One region of the Serratia sp. TSO36 genome, then DNA from elsewhere that is predicted to be linked to it. Evidence: predicted binding sites of a transcription regulator. Region 1 holds the regulator's gene; the other holds the start of a gene.
The links. Region 1 encodes LexA, which represses DNA repair genes until DNA is damaged. Its sites were predicted from a motif close to TNCTGTATGTACATACAGNA; they were not measured.

Region 1 (7,481 bases):
CGTCAGCGACTGGCTGATGGAGTTAGGCTCCATGACCCGCCGATTTGAACGCCATTGCGCCCAGGTGCGCGTCGAACCGCAGCGCGAATGCTTCGTCACGCGCGAGGCGCTGGGCGACGAGGCGAAGCACCTGCCCGACAGCCCGCGCTACTGGCTGCGCGAAGTGGTGCTGCTGGGCGATGACCAGCCCTGGCTGCTGGGGCGCACGGTGATCCCGGAAAATACGCTGACCGGCCCCGACCAGGCGCTGGTGGATCTGGGCACGCTGCCGCTGGGGCGCTACCTGTTCAGCAGCGGCGAGCTGACCCGCGACTATATCCATATCGGCCGACAGGACGCGCTGTGGGCGCGCCGTTCACGGCTGCGGCTGGCGGGCAAACCGCTGTTGCTGACCGAACTGTTTTTACCGGCTTCGCCGCTGTATTCAGCGGTTCCTGCATAAGAGAGGAGAGCAAGACCTTGGAGGGAAGCGTGACTCAAAGTAAATGGCGGGCTTACAGCCATTTGATGCGCATTGATAAACCGATCGGCACGCTGTTGCTGCTGTGGCCGACGCTGTGGGCGCTGTGGCTGGCCGGGAAAGGCGTGCCGCCGCTGTCGATTTTGCTGGTGTTCGTGCTCGGCGTGTTCCTGATGCGCGCCGCCGGCTGCGTGGTGAATGACTACGCCGATCGCGCGGTGGACGGCTACGTGAAACGCACCGCCGGGCGGCCGATGCCGAGCGGCCGGGTGAGCGCGAAAGAGGCCAAGGTGCTGTTCGTGGTGCTGGTGCTGATCTCGTTCTGCCTGGTGTTGACGCTCAATGCGATGACCATCTGGCTGTCGCTGGCGGCGCTGGCGCTGGCCTGGGCGTACCCGTTCATGAAGCGGGTGACCAACCTGCCGCAGTTCGTGCTGGGCGCCGCGTTCGGCTGGGGCATTCCGATGGGCTATGCGGCGGTCAGCGAATCGCTGCCGCTCAGCTGCTGGCTGCTGCTGCTGGCCAACATCTGCTGGACGGTGGCCTACGACACGCTGTATGCGATGGTCGACCGCGACGATGACCTGAAGATCGGCATCAAATCCACCGCTATCCTGTTCGGCCGTTATGACAAGCTGATCGTCGGGCTGTTGCAGTTCGCGACGCTGCTGCTGCTGGTGTGGGTCGGTTATCTGGCGCAGCTCGGCGGGGCGTTTTACTGGTCACTGCTGCTGGCGGGCGCGCTGTTCATTCACCAGCAGAAACAGATCGCCGGCCGCGAGCGCGAGGCCTGCTTCAAGGCCTTCCTGCAGAACAACTATGTAGGGCTGGTGGTGTTCATCGGCATCGCGCTGAGCTATCTGCCGACGTAACGCTTCCCTTCCGCAAGAAAAAAGGCACCCCGAGGGTGCCTTTTGTGTTTCCGCGCCGGGCGAAATCACTCGTCTTTCTCTTCTTCCGCATCGGATTGCGGCAGGGCGTTGGTTTCTTCCGGCATGTTGACGCTTTCGATGGTCAGCTTGATCTCCGGCGTGATCAGATCGCTCAGCATGTTGTACACCTCGAGGGTGTGCTCGCGGATCGCATCGCCGCTGTCGTTGATATAGCCTTCTTCGCGCAGCGTCGCCACCAGGGTGGAGAACACCGCCTTGTCGAAGAATTCCGGCGCGTTGATGCCGTGCAGCACCGACAGACGCTGCGCCATGATGCGGCTCTCTTTCTCCAGCGCGCCGCGGTTGATGCTCGGGTTGGCGCTGAGGATCGACATGGTGATGGCGTAGCGTTGCAGGGTTTCGCGCACCCCGGCGGCCAGCAGCTGCAGCGGACGAATGCGCGCCGGGTTCAGCACCAGCTCGTCGCCTTTGTCGCAGATCAGCTGTTGACGGATCAGCTCGTCGATCACCGGCCGCAGCACCTCCGGCAGCTGTTCCTTGTCGTCATGCAGGAACAGCTCGGCTTTCAGCATCGGATAGATCATGCCGATTTGGCGCAGCAGCTCGGCGCGCGATACCCGGCGGTGATGCATCACGATGCTGGCGATCAGCGATGGCAGCACCAGCAGGTGGTGGATGTTGTTGCGGTAATAGGTCATCAGCACCGCCTGCTCGCGCGGCAGGATGATGATGTCGCCGATGCTGTCCTTCTCCACCTCGAACTTGTTCATGTTCAGCGCGTGATCCAGCAGCTCGTCCGGCGTTTGCGTCGGCACGGTGACGTCACGCGCGTAAGGCGCGTTGCGCATCAGCTGCAGGTAGCACTCGAGCTGTTCGATCAGCTGTTCGCGGGTCAGCGAACGCTGGCGCGAGGCCAGCAGCGCGGTGGAACACAGGTTCATGGCGTTGGCCGCGGCGGCGTTGTTGATGCGCACCATGATCTGGCCGGCCAGATCGTTGACCGTCGGCGTCAGCCAGCTTGGGCGCTGGGCTTCGATCGGATCGATCGACTCGCGCCACTGCGGCACGTTCTGGTTGAGGTAAGCCGTCAACGGCAGCGGCTCGCCGAAGTTGACGTAACCCTGGCCCAGGTTGCGCAGCTTGCGCAGGCCGCGCAGCATCTGCGGCAGGCTCTCTTTTTCCTTGGTGGCGCCGCGCAGCTCTTTGGCATAGGTACCCACTTCCATCACGTGCTCGTAACCGATGTAAATCGGCACCAGCGTGATCGGACGGGTGCCGCCGCGCAGCATCGCCTGGATGGTCATCGACAGGGTGCCGGTCTTCGGCTCCAGCAGGCGCCCGGTGCGGGAACGGCCGCCTTCCACGAAGTATTCCACCGAGTAACCGCGGGTGAACAGCTCGCCGAGGTATTCGCGGAACACCGTCGAGTACAGCTTGTTGCCCTTGAAGGTGCGGCGGATGAAGAACGCGCCCAGGCGACGGAAGATCGGGCCGGCCGGCCAGAAGTTGAGGTTGATGCCGGCGGCGATGTGCGGCGGCACCAGGCCCTGGTGATACAGCACGTAGGACAGCAGTAGATAGTCCATGTGGCTGCGGTGGCAGGGCACGTAGACGATCTCGTGGCCGTCCTGCGCCAGCTGGCGCACGCGCTCGGCGTTGGTGACGTTGATGCCCTGATACAGCCGGTTCCAGGTCCAGCTCAGCACGCGGTCGGACAGGCGCACGGTTTCGTAGGAGAAATCGGCGGCGATCTCTTCCATCAGCGCGATGGCGTTTTGCTGGGCCTTCTCATGCGAGATCTTCTTGCTGCGCGCTTCGTCCTCGACCGCTTTTTCGATCGCTTTGGACGCCAACAGCTTGTTAAACAGATCCTGACGGGCCGGCAGGCTCGGGCCCACGGCGGCCAGGCGCTGACGCGAGAAGTGCATGCGCGCCACGCGCGCCAGTTTCTGCGCGATGGTTTTATCCGTTCCGTGTTCGGTGGCCATGCGGCGCAGCGAAACGGTGTTGGAGAAACGCACGAAGCTGTCGCGGCCGAGCCACAGCACGGCGAAGAATTTCTGCACGCCGTTCAACAGACGCAGGTGCGGCGTACCGTGGCCTTCGCGGCCCGGTGAGCGGCCGAACATCACCGAAACCGGCAGCATCTGAATGTCGAGATCCGGATTGCTGCGATGCAGATCCAGATAGTCGTGGAACAGCTTTACCGACTCTTCTTTCGGGGTGTAATAGCGGAACACGCGCGGGCCGTCGTGAATGAACACGTAGCTCGGCAGCACGGTGCCGTCGATCTCCAGCGAGTTGAGCGGATCGGGCAGATCCTGCGCCAGGCACTGGGTGCGCAGCGTCAGCAAATCCGCCTTGGAATTGTAAGGTAAAACATACAAAATCGGCCGTGAGGGATCCAACCCTAGCTCGGTAACCGGATCTGAAGGGATGACCTTACTTCTTACCAACAATTTAAGTGGTAAATTCAATATTTTATAATAAATTTTACGCCAACCTGACATAACAACGTGAAGCCTCTTGTTAGCAATGCGCCGCAAGCATACCAGAAACCGGGTAGCAGATCTGTGGTGTTCGAAATCCGAGAGCCGTCAGCGCGGACTGTTCTAGACTCTTTTTATTATGACCGACCTCTGAGAAAGGCACGAAAACATGGCAAACCAAGCAACCGGCCTGACCCGCATCATTAAGGCCGCCGGCTACTCCTATAAAGGGCTTTCCGCCGCCTGGCAGCACGAAGCGGCGTTCCGCCAGGAACTGGTGGTCACCCTCCTGGCTATCATACTGGCTGTCTGGCTGGATGTGGGTGCGATAGCGCGCATTTTATTGATCGGATCGGTAGCGCTGGTGATGATCGTCGAGATCCTGAACAGCGCGATCGAGGCGGTTGTGGATCGCATCGGCAGCGAACATCACGAGCTGTCCGGCCGGGCCAAGGACATGGGATCGGCGGCGGTGTCGCTGGCGATCGTGCTCGCGCTGTTCGTTTGGGGCACGGTCTTATGGCAGCACTTCGGCTGACGAAAAGCGCCTACTGACTGATTTTTATTTAATCTTCGGTTCCCAATCCGCGCTTACCTGTATATACTCACAGCAAGACTGTATAAACAAACAGGGGGCGGAATGAAAGCACTAACTACCAGACAGCAAGAGGTCTACGACCTGATTCGCGAGCACATTTCGCAAACGGGCATGCCGCCAACGCGTGCCGAGATCGCGATGCGTCTGGGGTTCCGTTCGCCTAACGCCGCTGAAGAACACCTGAAGGCGCTGGCACGCAAAGGCGTGATCGAAATCGTCTCCGGTGCTTCGCGCGGTATCCGCCTGCTGATGGAAGAAGAAGAGGGGCTGCCGCTGATCGGCCGTGTCGCCGCCGGCGAGCCGCTGCTGGCGCAGCAGCACATCGAAGGGCACTACCAGGTGGATCCTTCCCTGTTTAAACCGAGCGCCGATTTCCTGCTGCGGGTGAACGGCATGTCGATGCGCGACATCGGCATTCTGGACGGCGATCTGCTGGCGGTGCACAAAACGCAAGACGTGCGCAATGGCCAGGTCGTGGTGGCGCGCATCGAAGACGAAGTGACGGTCAAGCGCCTGAAAAAGCACGGCAACGTGGTTGAACTGCTGCCGGAGAACAACGAATTCCAACCGATCGTGGTCGATCTGCGTCAGCAGAATTTCACTATCGAAGGGCTGGCGGTCGGCGTGATCCGCAACGGCGACTGGATTTAATCGTCGCACCCTCAGTGCCGCCTCCTTGTATCAATCGCCCCTGTTCTGGGGCGTTTTTGTTTCTGACCTTGCCATTCGCCACCGCTACGGGAACGTCTCATCATGCGCTTGATTTCCGCCTTTACCAGCGACACCGATAAAGCTCTGTGGCGCCTGGCTCTGCCGATGATTTTCTCCAATATTACCGTGCCGCTGCTCGGGCTGGTGGACACCGCGGTGATCGGCCACCTCGACAGCCCGATCTATCTGGGGGGGGTCGCGATCGGCGCGGTGGCGACCAGCTTCCTGTTCATGCTGCTGTTGTTCCTGCGCATGAGCACCACCGGCCTGGCGGCGCAGGCGCTGGGGGCACAGAACCCGCAGGCGCTGGCGCGCGCCTTTATGCAACCGCTGCTGTTGGCGCTGCTGGCCGGAGCGGCGATCGTCCTGCTGCGTTATCCGTTGATCGAACTGGCGCTGCGGATCGTCGGTGGCGATGGCGAAGTGCTGGAACAGGCGCGGCGTTTTCTTGAGATCCGCTGGCTCAGCGCCCCGGCGGCGCTGGCCAATCTGGTGCTGCTGGGCTGGCTGCTCGGCGTGCAGTACGTGCGGGCGCCGGTGATCCTGCTGATCGTCGGCAACCTGCTGAATATCGTACTGGATATCTGGCTGGTGATGGGCCTGGGCTGGAACGTTCGAGGGGCGGCGGCGGCCACCGCCATCGCCGAATACGCCACGCTGTTGCTCGGCCTGTGGCTGGCGTGGCGGGTGATGCGCCTGCGCGATATTACCCTGCCGATGCTGCGCCAGGCCTGGCGCGGCGATCTGCGTCGCCTGCTGGCGCTCAACCGCGACATCATGTTGCGTTCACTGTTGCTGCAACTGTGCTTTGCGTCGCTGACCATTTTCGGCGCTCGTCTGGGGAGCGAGGTGGTGGCGGTCAATGCGGTATTGATGAATCTGCTGACGTTCACCGCCTATGCGCTCGACGGCTTCGCTTATGCGGTGGAGGCCCATTCAGGCCACGCCTACGGCGCCCGGGACGATAGCCAACTGCGTAAGGTGTGGCACGCGGCCTGCAGGCAGGCGGGGCTGGTCGCGTTGGCCTTCGGCCTGGCGTATGCCGTTACCGGCCAGCAGATAGTGGCGGCGTTGACCTCCTTGCCGGAGCTGCGTGCGTTGGCTGCCCATTATTTACCGTGGCAGGTCATTCTGCCGCTGGTCGGGGTGTGGTGCTATTTGCTGGACGGCATGTTTATCGGCGCCACGCGCGGCGCCGAGATGCGTAACAGCATGGCGGTGGCTGCGGCAGGGTATGGTCTGACGCTGTTCAGCGTGCCGCTGCTTGGCAACCACGGGCTTTGGCTGGCGCTGGCGGTGTTTCTGACGTTGCGCGGCGTGGCGTTGGGCTGGATTTGGCACCGCCACCAGGTGCGCGGCAGCTGGTTTACCGCACATTAACCCGGGCGTTCTGTTGGGGTAATGGTTAGTTTTTCTTATGTTTTATGTCATGTTTGCTTACATGTTTTCAGCCTAGTCCCGTTCGCGTTAGTTCGTTGTTTGCTGGCGTTTTTTGTTTTTATTTTGTCAGTTAATGGTTTTTTGTTCTGTGTTTTGGCTTTTTTATTTCCACGTTTAACTAGAATGAATCATGTGGCTGGTACATGAAGGGGAACGGTGCTCCTTAAGGTGAAGGGAGCATCAGCCAGAAAAATTTCTGGTTAACCCCGGCCGGCGACAGGGATCACTGATTCACCACAGGTTAACGGAGAGACTATGAATAAAGATCAAGCCGACGGTAACTGGAAGCAGCTGAAAGGCAAAGTGAAGGAAAAATGGGGCAAGCTGACCGATGACGATCTGACGGTCATCGAAGGGAAACGCGAACAGCTGGTCGGCAAAATCCAGGAGCGCTACGGTTACCAGAAAGAGGCGGCCGAAAAAGAGGTGAAAGCCTGGGAAGAACACACCAAACACCGCTGGTAATTTGCAGGGCCGCCATTGAAGGCGGCTTGCCCAGCGCAGGCCGGCGTCGCTCTCATCCTCTGGCGCCCCGGCCGCAGGTACAGGGAGGTACCTGACTTCGTCTTACTTCTTCTTGATGGCGATGCTGTGATCGTGTTCGGCGCAGTCATGCTTGCTGTCGCACGCCTCAACCTCCACGCAGCCGGCGCACAGACCGTGCGCTTCCACCACGCTGTGCCGCAGCGCAAATCCTGCTTCCTGCGCCAGCTTCTGCAGCGTTTCCTCTACGCCTTCGGTAGTGCGTTCGGTCACCTGGCCGCAGCGGTCGCAGATAAACAGTGCGGACGTGTGCATCGGCTGTTCAAAATGGTGGCACAGCACGTAGCTGTTGGCGGATTCCACTCTATGGATAAACCCTTGCTCCAGCAGAAAATCCAGCGCGCGGT
Region 2 (7,481 bases), on a different contig from region 1:
CGTTTGCGGTTTTCCAGCGGGGTTTCCAGCGCGTGGAAACGGGTGCCCACCGGTTTGCCTTCGATCACGTCCGCCACCACGCCCGGCTTGCTGCCGGCGGCGATCACCACGTCGATGCCGGCGCGGCAGGCCACGTCGGCCGCCTGCAGCTTGGTGCCCATGCCGCCGGTGCCCAGGCCGGAGACGCTGTCGCCGGCGATGGCGCGCAGCGCGTCATCGATGCCGTGCACTTCACGGATCAGTTCGGCCTGCGGGTTGTTGCGCGGATCGGCGGTGTAGAGGCCCTGCTGATCGGTCAGCAGCAGCAGTTTGTCGGCCCCGGCCAGAATGGCCGCCAGCGCCGACAGGTTATCGTTGTCGCCCACCTTGATTTCGGCGGTGGCGACGGCGTCGTTCTCATTGATTACCGGCACGATGCGGTTGTCCAGCAGCGCCGTCATGGTGTCGCGCGCGTTGAGAAAGCGCTCGCGGTCTTCCAGATCGGCGCGCGTCAGCAGCATCTGCCCGACGTGGATGCCGTAAATGGAAAACAGCTGTTCCCATAGCTGGATCAGGCGGCTCTGCCCCACCGCCGCCAGCAGCTGCTTGGAAGCGATAGTGGCGGGCAGCTCGGGGTAGCCCAGGTGTTCGCGCCCGGCGGCGATGGCGCCGGAGGTGACAATGACGATGCGGTGGCCCGCGGCGTGTTGCTGCGCGCACTGGCGCACCAATTCGACGATGTGGGCGCGGTTCAGACGCAGCGATCCGCCGGTCAACACGCTGGTGCCCAATTTCACAACCAATGTCTGGCTGCCGTTCATAGTATTTCTGCCGTATGTAATGATGAGAAGAAGAGTGCAAAGGTCTTTGTAACAGGAGAGACGCGTTATGCCAACAGGCACAACGCGAAATCAGCACAATACGTGGTCAAACGGGGTCAGGCGGAGAGTTTGATCAGTTTTTCTTTGAAATCGTCGGCGGGTTCCAGCCCCAGTTCCATGGTCGCCAGCAGCTCGCCCAGGCGGCGATGGAAGTCGCGCAGGGTGTCTTCCAGCTTGGCGTTCACTTCATCATCCTTAATGTTTTGCGCCGTCCAGTCGCCTTCTTTGTCGAACAGGCCGAATTGGTACGAATAGGTGAAGCGCGCCTCTTCCGCCTGCAGCTCCATCCACCAGCCCCAGAACTCGCGCTTCTCCGGAGCGGGCTTTACATTGACGCAGACGGCCAAACAATCAAAGAAAAAACGGTCGTTTTCACATTGCCCTTCACGCAGGTACGGCCCCAAGCTGGCAAAACGTTTCATTAGTCGGCTTTTAGGGTGACCACTCGGTAACGTCATTCTCTAACCTCCTCAATGTAGACCACTCTTTTTAACAAACTGTTAAAATTTAGCAACTAATTAACGCATTTTGTCCTTCAGCCAGCCGGACATTTGCAGCAACGCCCGGTGAAAACTGTCGTAAACCGGGGTGCGTGGGATGGCGACCAGCTTGCCGCTCACCGAGGAGGTGACGATCAGCTGCGACTCCTCTTTCGGGCTGAGCGTATCGCGCTCCCAGTAGCCGGAGATCATCGGCGTCGGGCAACGGCGCCCCAGCAGCCCCTGCATTTTCAGCGAGTAGCTGTTCAGCTCCACCTTCAGCACGTTGTCGGAGGCGTTGGCCATGCCCATGCGGCTGGCCAGCACGTCCATATACATGTCCGGTACGTTCAGCTGGGTGCTGCTGTCGCACAGCAGGCGATGCACCACCGGCCCCAGGCAGGCTACGCCGCGCAGCCGCTGCGGCTCCAGGTAGGCCAGCCGCACCGCCACGTTGGCGCCGAAGCGGAAGCCGAAGGCGCTCACCCGCTGATGATCCACCCACGGCACCGAGGCCAGCTGGATCAGCACCTGCTGGTGCAGGTAGCTGGAATCCTGCGTCAGCTTCCATTTGCAGGAGGAGCCGATCGACGGCATGTCGAGCGTCAGCATGGCGATGCCGTGCGGCGCCAGGTAGTCGCGGAACAGGCGATGATAGTCGGTCTGCAGCGTATCGAGGCTGCCGCACATCAGCACCGTCGGGAACGGCGCTTCGCCTTTCTCCGGCATGTGCAGGAAGCCGGTGACGCTGGCGCCGCCTTCGATGCGGAACTCCAGCTCTTTCAACTGATACGGCAGCAGTAGCGCCGCCTCTTCGTACGCGCGGTTGGCGAGCATCTCCGCCTGTTCGGCCAGCTCGTCGCCCTTCAGGTGCGGATAACCGGCGATGCTGTACAGGCTCGCGGCCTTCAGCCAGTATTGGCCGCCGAGCAGCGGATCCTGCTGCTCCGTCGCCCGCTGCTGCCACTGCATGCCCTGATGGATCCACTCGTAGATCCAGTTGCCGTTGCGGTAGCCCACCACGGTATCCAGCCGCTGCGGATTGCTGCGTTCGGCGTCCGAGGCGGCGATGCGCGCCAGCACTTCGTGGATTTCGATCGGGCTGACGCCACGCCAGGCCCACAGCAGCGGATTCAGCATGCGGTACCAGCTGCCGGTGGTGTCGCCTTCCAATGCGGAATGCATGGCGGCGCTCACTTTGTTGCGCGCGCGCAGCACCAGCGTCGAGGTTTCAGGGTGTTTGAATTTGGGCTTGAAAAGAATTTCAGAAAGGTTGGCCTGTGCCATGGTAACAACAGCCTCCGTAAATCTGGCGATAGGCCGCAAAAGGCCTACTTAACTGGAGGTAGTGTACCTAACTCTGGCGGGATAAACCAAAATAACGCAAACGCCCGGCATAACCGGGCGTTTACTTGGAACTGGCTGGGCTTAGCGGCCGCCGATCGGTGGAACGAAGCTGACGCCCATATCCCACGGCTGTTCGATCCAGGTGTCCTGCGGGATGTCGACCACGTAGTCGTCCACCAGCGGACGGCCCGCCGGTTTGGCGAAGATGGTGACGAAATGCGCTTTCGGGTACATATCGCGGATCGCTTTCGCGGTGCCGCCGGTATCCACCAAATCATCCACCACGATGAAGCCTTCACCGTCGCCTTCGGCGCGCTTGAGCACTTTCATTTCGCGTTGGTTGTCATGGTCGTAGCTGGAAATGCAGACGGTATCCACATGGCGGATGCCCAGTTCGCGCGCCAGCAGAGCCGCCGGCACCAGGCCGCCGCGGCTTACGGCAATGATGCCCGTCCATTTGTCGGCAGGCAGCAGGCGGTGCGCCAGCTTGCGTGCGTGCATTTGCAGCATATCCCAGGTAACAACGTATTTTTCGCTCATAGAATTGTGTCCCAGCCGGCTGGTGAAGCGGCTTACTTTATAGTTCAGGGGAAAAAAGGTTGCGCGAGATTATAGAGACTGGCCGCGTTGAATTCCAGTTGTACCGAGGAAAACCTCGCGATTTCCGCCGCGCGGCTTTTCGGTGATTGATGCTGAAAAAGCGAACGTTCTCGCAGCGAAGCCGTGTGATCAAGCGCTTAAACCGCACAATACGGTGCGCGCACCGCCGGAAATAAAGTGATATTCTCTGGTGATCGTGCCACAACGCACAGATACCCGCTCACCTTAACCGCGCGGCACGCCCGTCCTGTCGGAGCCTGCCGTCACAGGAGACTTATAGTGTCTGAATTGTCTCAGCTTTCGCCACAGCCGCTGTGGGATATTTTCGCCAAGATCTGTTCTATCCCGCACCCTTCTTATCATGAAGAAGCGCTGGCGCAGCACATCCTCACCTGGGCCAAAGAAAAGAACCTGCACGCCGAGCGCGATCGGGTCGGCAATATCCTGCTGCGCAAGCCGGCCACCAAAGGCATGGAAAATCGCAAGCCGGTCGCGCTGCAGGCGCACCTGGACATGGTACCGCAAAAGAATAACGACACCGTGCACGATTTCGCCAAGGATCCGATCCAGCCTTATATCGCCGGCGAGTGGGTGAAAGCGCGCGGCACCACGCTGGGCGCCGACAACGGCATCGGCATGGCCTCCGCCCTGGCGGTGCTGGCCGACGACAGCGTTGAGCACGGCCCGCTGGAAGTGCTGCTGACCATGACCGAAGAGGCCGGCATGGACGGCGCCTTCGGGCTGCAGCCGAACTGGCTGCAGGCGGATATCCTGATCAATACCGACTCCGAAGAAGAAGGCGAAATCTACATGGGTTGCGCCGGCGGTATCGACTTCATCACTACCCTGCCGCTGCAGCGCGAAGCGGTGCCGGCCGGTTACCAAACCCTGAAGCTGACCCTCAAGGGCCTGAAAGGCGGCCACTCCGGCGCCGAGATCCACGTCGGGCTGGGCAACGCCAACAAGCTGCTGGCGCGCTTCCTGTTCGCCCATGCGGCGGCGCTGAACCTGCGCGTGCTGGATCTGAACGGCGGCACCCTGCGCAACGCCATCCCGCGTGAAGCCTCTGCGGTGGTTGCGGTGCCGGCGGACAAGGCCGACGCGCTGAAAGCGCTGAGCCAGGAGTTCCTGGCCGTGCTGCAGAACGAACTCTCCGCCAAAGAGAAGAACATCACCGTACTGCTGGAGCCGACCACCAGCGCTTCGCAGGCGCTGAGCGCCGACAGCCAGCAGCGCTTGCTGGCGCTGCTGAACGGTACGCCGAACGGCGTGATCCGTATGAGCGACGCGGTAAAAGGCGTGGTGGAAACCTCGCTGAACGTCGGCGTGGTCACCACCAGCGAAAACGAAGCGGAAATCATCTGCCTGATCCGCTCCCTGATCGACAGCGGCAAAGATTACGTGGTCGAGATGCTGACCGCGCTGGGCCAGCTGGCCGGCGCCAAGGTGGCGCCGAAGGGCGGCTACCCGGGCTGGCAGCCGGACGCCGACTCGCCGGTGATGCACCTGGTGCGCGAGCTGTATCAGGAGCTGTTCGACAAGACGCCGAACATCATGGTGATCCACGCCGGTCTGGAATGCGGTCTGTTCAAAAAGCCGTATCCAAACATGGACATGGTATCGATCGGGCCAACCATCACCGGCCCGCACTCGCCGGATGAGCAGGTGCATATCGAAAGCGTCGGTCTGTACTGGAAGCTGCTGACCTCGCTGCTGAAAGCGATCCCTGAGCGCGCATAAGCCGCGCGCTTAACGCAAAAAGCCGGCGACTTGCCGGCTTTTTTATTCCCAAGGCAGCGCCAGCTGCCGCTCCAGCTGCGGATCGAGCAGCGTCACGTGCAGCCCCACCAGCCGCACGCCGCGCCCTTCGCGCCGCTCGCGCCACGCCTGCCGCGCCACCTCCAGCAAATCCTGCCGGTTCAGCACCGGGAACACGTGCTCCTGGGTGGTTTGCTGAAAATCCTGAAACTTCAGCTTCACACCCTGCCGGGCGATGTGCAGATCCGGTTTCACCTTGCGCAGCCGCATCTCCAGCTCGGGATAGAGTTTGTCGATAATCAGCGTTTCGCAGTCTTCCCAGTCGTGAATGTCTTCCGCCAGCGTGCGCTCTACCCCCACCGATTTGCGCAGCCGCTCCGACGATATTTCGCGCCGATCGATGCCCTGGCACCGCTCCCACAGCACCCGGCCGAACTTGCCGAAGCGCTTGAGCAACTGCGCCAAATCGTATTGCTGCACGTCGGCGCAGGTGATAAGCCCCACCTCTTCCAGCCGCTTGGCGGTCACCTTGCCGACGCCGGGGATCTTGCTGAGCGGCAGCTGTTGCAAAAACGCCGGCACCTGCGCCGGCGTGATCACGTATTGCCCGTTCGGCTTGTTCATCTCGGAGGCGATTTTGGCGAGAAACTTGATAGGTGCGACGCCGGCCGACGCGGTGAGGTTCAGCTCGTCGGCGATCGCCTGGCGGATCTCCTGGGCGATCAGCGTCGCCGAACCGTTGCATTGCGGGCTGTCGGTCACGTCGAGGTAGGCTTCATCGAGCGACAGCGGCTCGATCAACGGGGTATAGCGGGCGAAGATTTCACGGATATGCAGCGAGGCCTCTTTGTAGGCCGCCATGCGCCCCGGCAGCAGGGTGAGATGCGGACACAGCTTGAGCGCCATCGCCGTGGACATGGCGCTGTGTACGCCATAGCGCCGCGCCGGGTAGTTGGCGGTGCTGATCACCCCGCGCCGATCGGCGCTGCCGCCAATCGCCAGCGGAATATCGCGCAGGCTGGGATCGTCGCGCATTTCCACCGCCGCGAAGAAGCAGTCCATATCGACATGAATGATTTTACGCATCGCACCCTCCAGTAACACTGTATAAGTATACAGTCAGATACCGAAAGCTCAAGGCCGCGGAGCTCGAGGAAAGCGGCGTTTCCGCCAGATATTTCCGCGTTGTTAAAAAAGCTTAATTTTTCAATAGTATGATTTCCGCCATCCCGTGCGGCTCTCCACAACGATAACGACAAGGTACCCTACATGATCAGATTTTCTCATTTGCTGCTGGCTTCCGCGCTGTCGCTGAGCGCGCTGGTGGCCAGCGCCGCCGCCGGTCATGCGCCGGCGATCGTCGCCCACCGCGGCGGCACCGCCGATGCGCCGGAAAACACCCGCATCGCTATCGAAACGGCATTGAAAAACGGCGCCGACGCCATTTGGATCACCCTGCAAGAATCCAAAGACGGCGTCATCGTGCTGTACCGCCCTTCGGATCTGAAAACGTTGACCAACCGACAGGGCCCGGTCTCCGCCTATACCGCCGCGCAGCTGGCCGAGACCGACGCTGGCTGGGCTTTCGCCAAGGGGGATGCGCACCCGTTCCGCGGCCAGGGCATCGGCATTCCGCGGCTGGATGAGGTGTTGAAGGCCTTTCCGCGCGTGACTTTCTATCTGGACATCAAATCCCCGGACGCCGATCCGGCTCAGTTTGGCCGGGCGCTGCTGGCGACGCTGGAAAGCACCGACAGCCTGAACCGCATCCGCGTCTACTCCACCGACGCCAAATACCTGCAGGCGCTGCCGCCGGCCATCCCGCGCTTCGAAAGCCGCGACGAGACCCGCACGCTGCTGGCCAACGTCACCATGGCGCACCAGTGCGATGTCAAACCGGACAACCGCCAGCCGCGCTGGTACGGGCTGGAGCTGAAGCGCGAGGTGGAAGTGGTGGAGAAATATACCCTCGGCGAAGGGCGTTCGAAGGCGTTTCTGACCTGGGATAAAGAGTCGATGGACTGTTTCCGCTCGCAGGGCCCGGCGCACATCATCCTGTTCGGCGTCAACTCGCCGCAGGAATATCAGCAGGCGCTGGCGCTGGGCGCCGACGGCGTGATGGTTAACTCCCCGGCCGAGGCGAAAAGCTTCCGCAAGGCGAAATAACAATAGAACACCGGAGAAAATCTGAGGGAATGAGATACTCAACGCTCTCCTAATGAAGGGAATTTCTCCGGAATTTCACAATCAATCAATATTAATATTTTATTTATTATCAATTAAATATATTAAAAATAAAACGTATAGCCGCATAATATTCGGTGCATAAATATCCTCTTCTCATAATGCGATCAACGTCTATTTTTCGAACAAAACATCACCATTAGTGACGACAATACCCTAGGATCTGGCCATCTTTGGAAACACGCCAACAATC

Region 2: the regulator LexA is predicted to act here: its motif matches at 6,146-6,165, upstream of dinB (DNA polymerase IV).

What each region holds. Positions count from the first base shown of each region.
Region 1 covers NZ_JBJZOU010000024.1:420,595-428,075, reverse strand. The annotation lists gene ubiC (chorismate lyase) at 1-442, shown strand, start outside; gene ubiA (4-hydroxybenzoate octaprenyltransferase) at 460-1,332, shown strand; gene plsB (glycerol-3-phosphate 1-O-acyltransferase PlsB) at 1,398-3,863, opposite strand; gene ACK3CV_RS22730 (diacylglycerol kinase) at 4,012-4,380, shown strand; gene lexA (transcriptional repressor LexA) at 4,483-5,091, shown strand; gene dinF (MATE family efflux transporter DinF) at 5,194-6,531, shown strand; gene ACK3CV_RS22715 (CsbD family protein) at 6,847-7,056, shown strand; gene zur (zinc uptake transcriptional repressor Zur) at 7,159-7,481, opposite strand, start outside.
Region 2 covers NZ_JBJZOU010000007.1:35,977-43,457, reverse strand. The annotation lists gene proB (glutamate 5-kinase) at 1-800, opposite strand, end outside; gene crl (sigma factor-binding protein Crl) at 917-1,318, opposite strand; gene frsA (esterase FrsA) at 1,379-2,626, opposite strand; gene gpt (xanthine phosphoribosyltransferase) at 2,768-3,226, opposite strand; gene pepD (beta-Ala-His dipeptidase) at 3,566-5,026, shown strand; gene dinB (DNA polymerase IV) at 5,069-6,130, opposite strand; gene ACK3CV_RS04905 (glycerophosphodiester phosphodiesterase family protein) at 6,314-7,210, shown strand.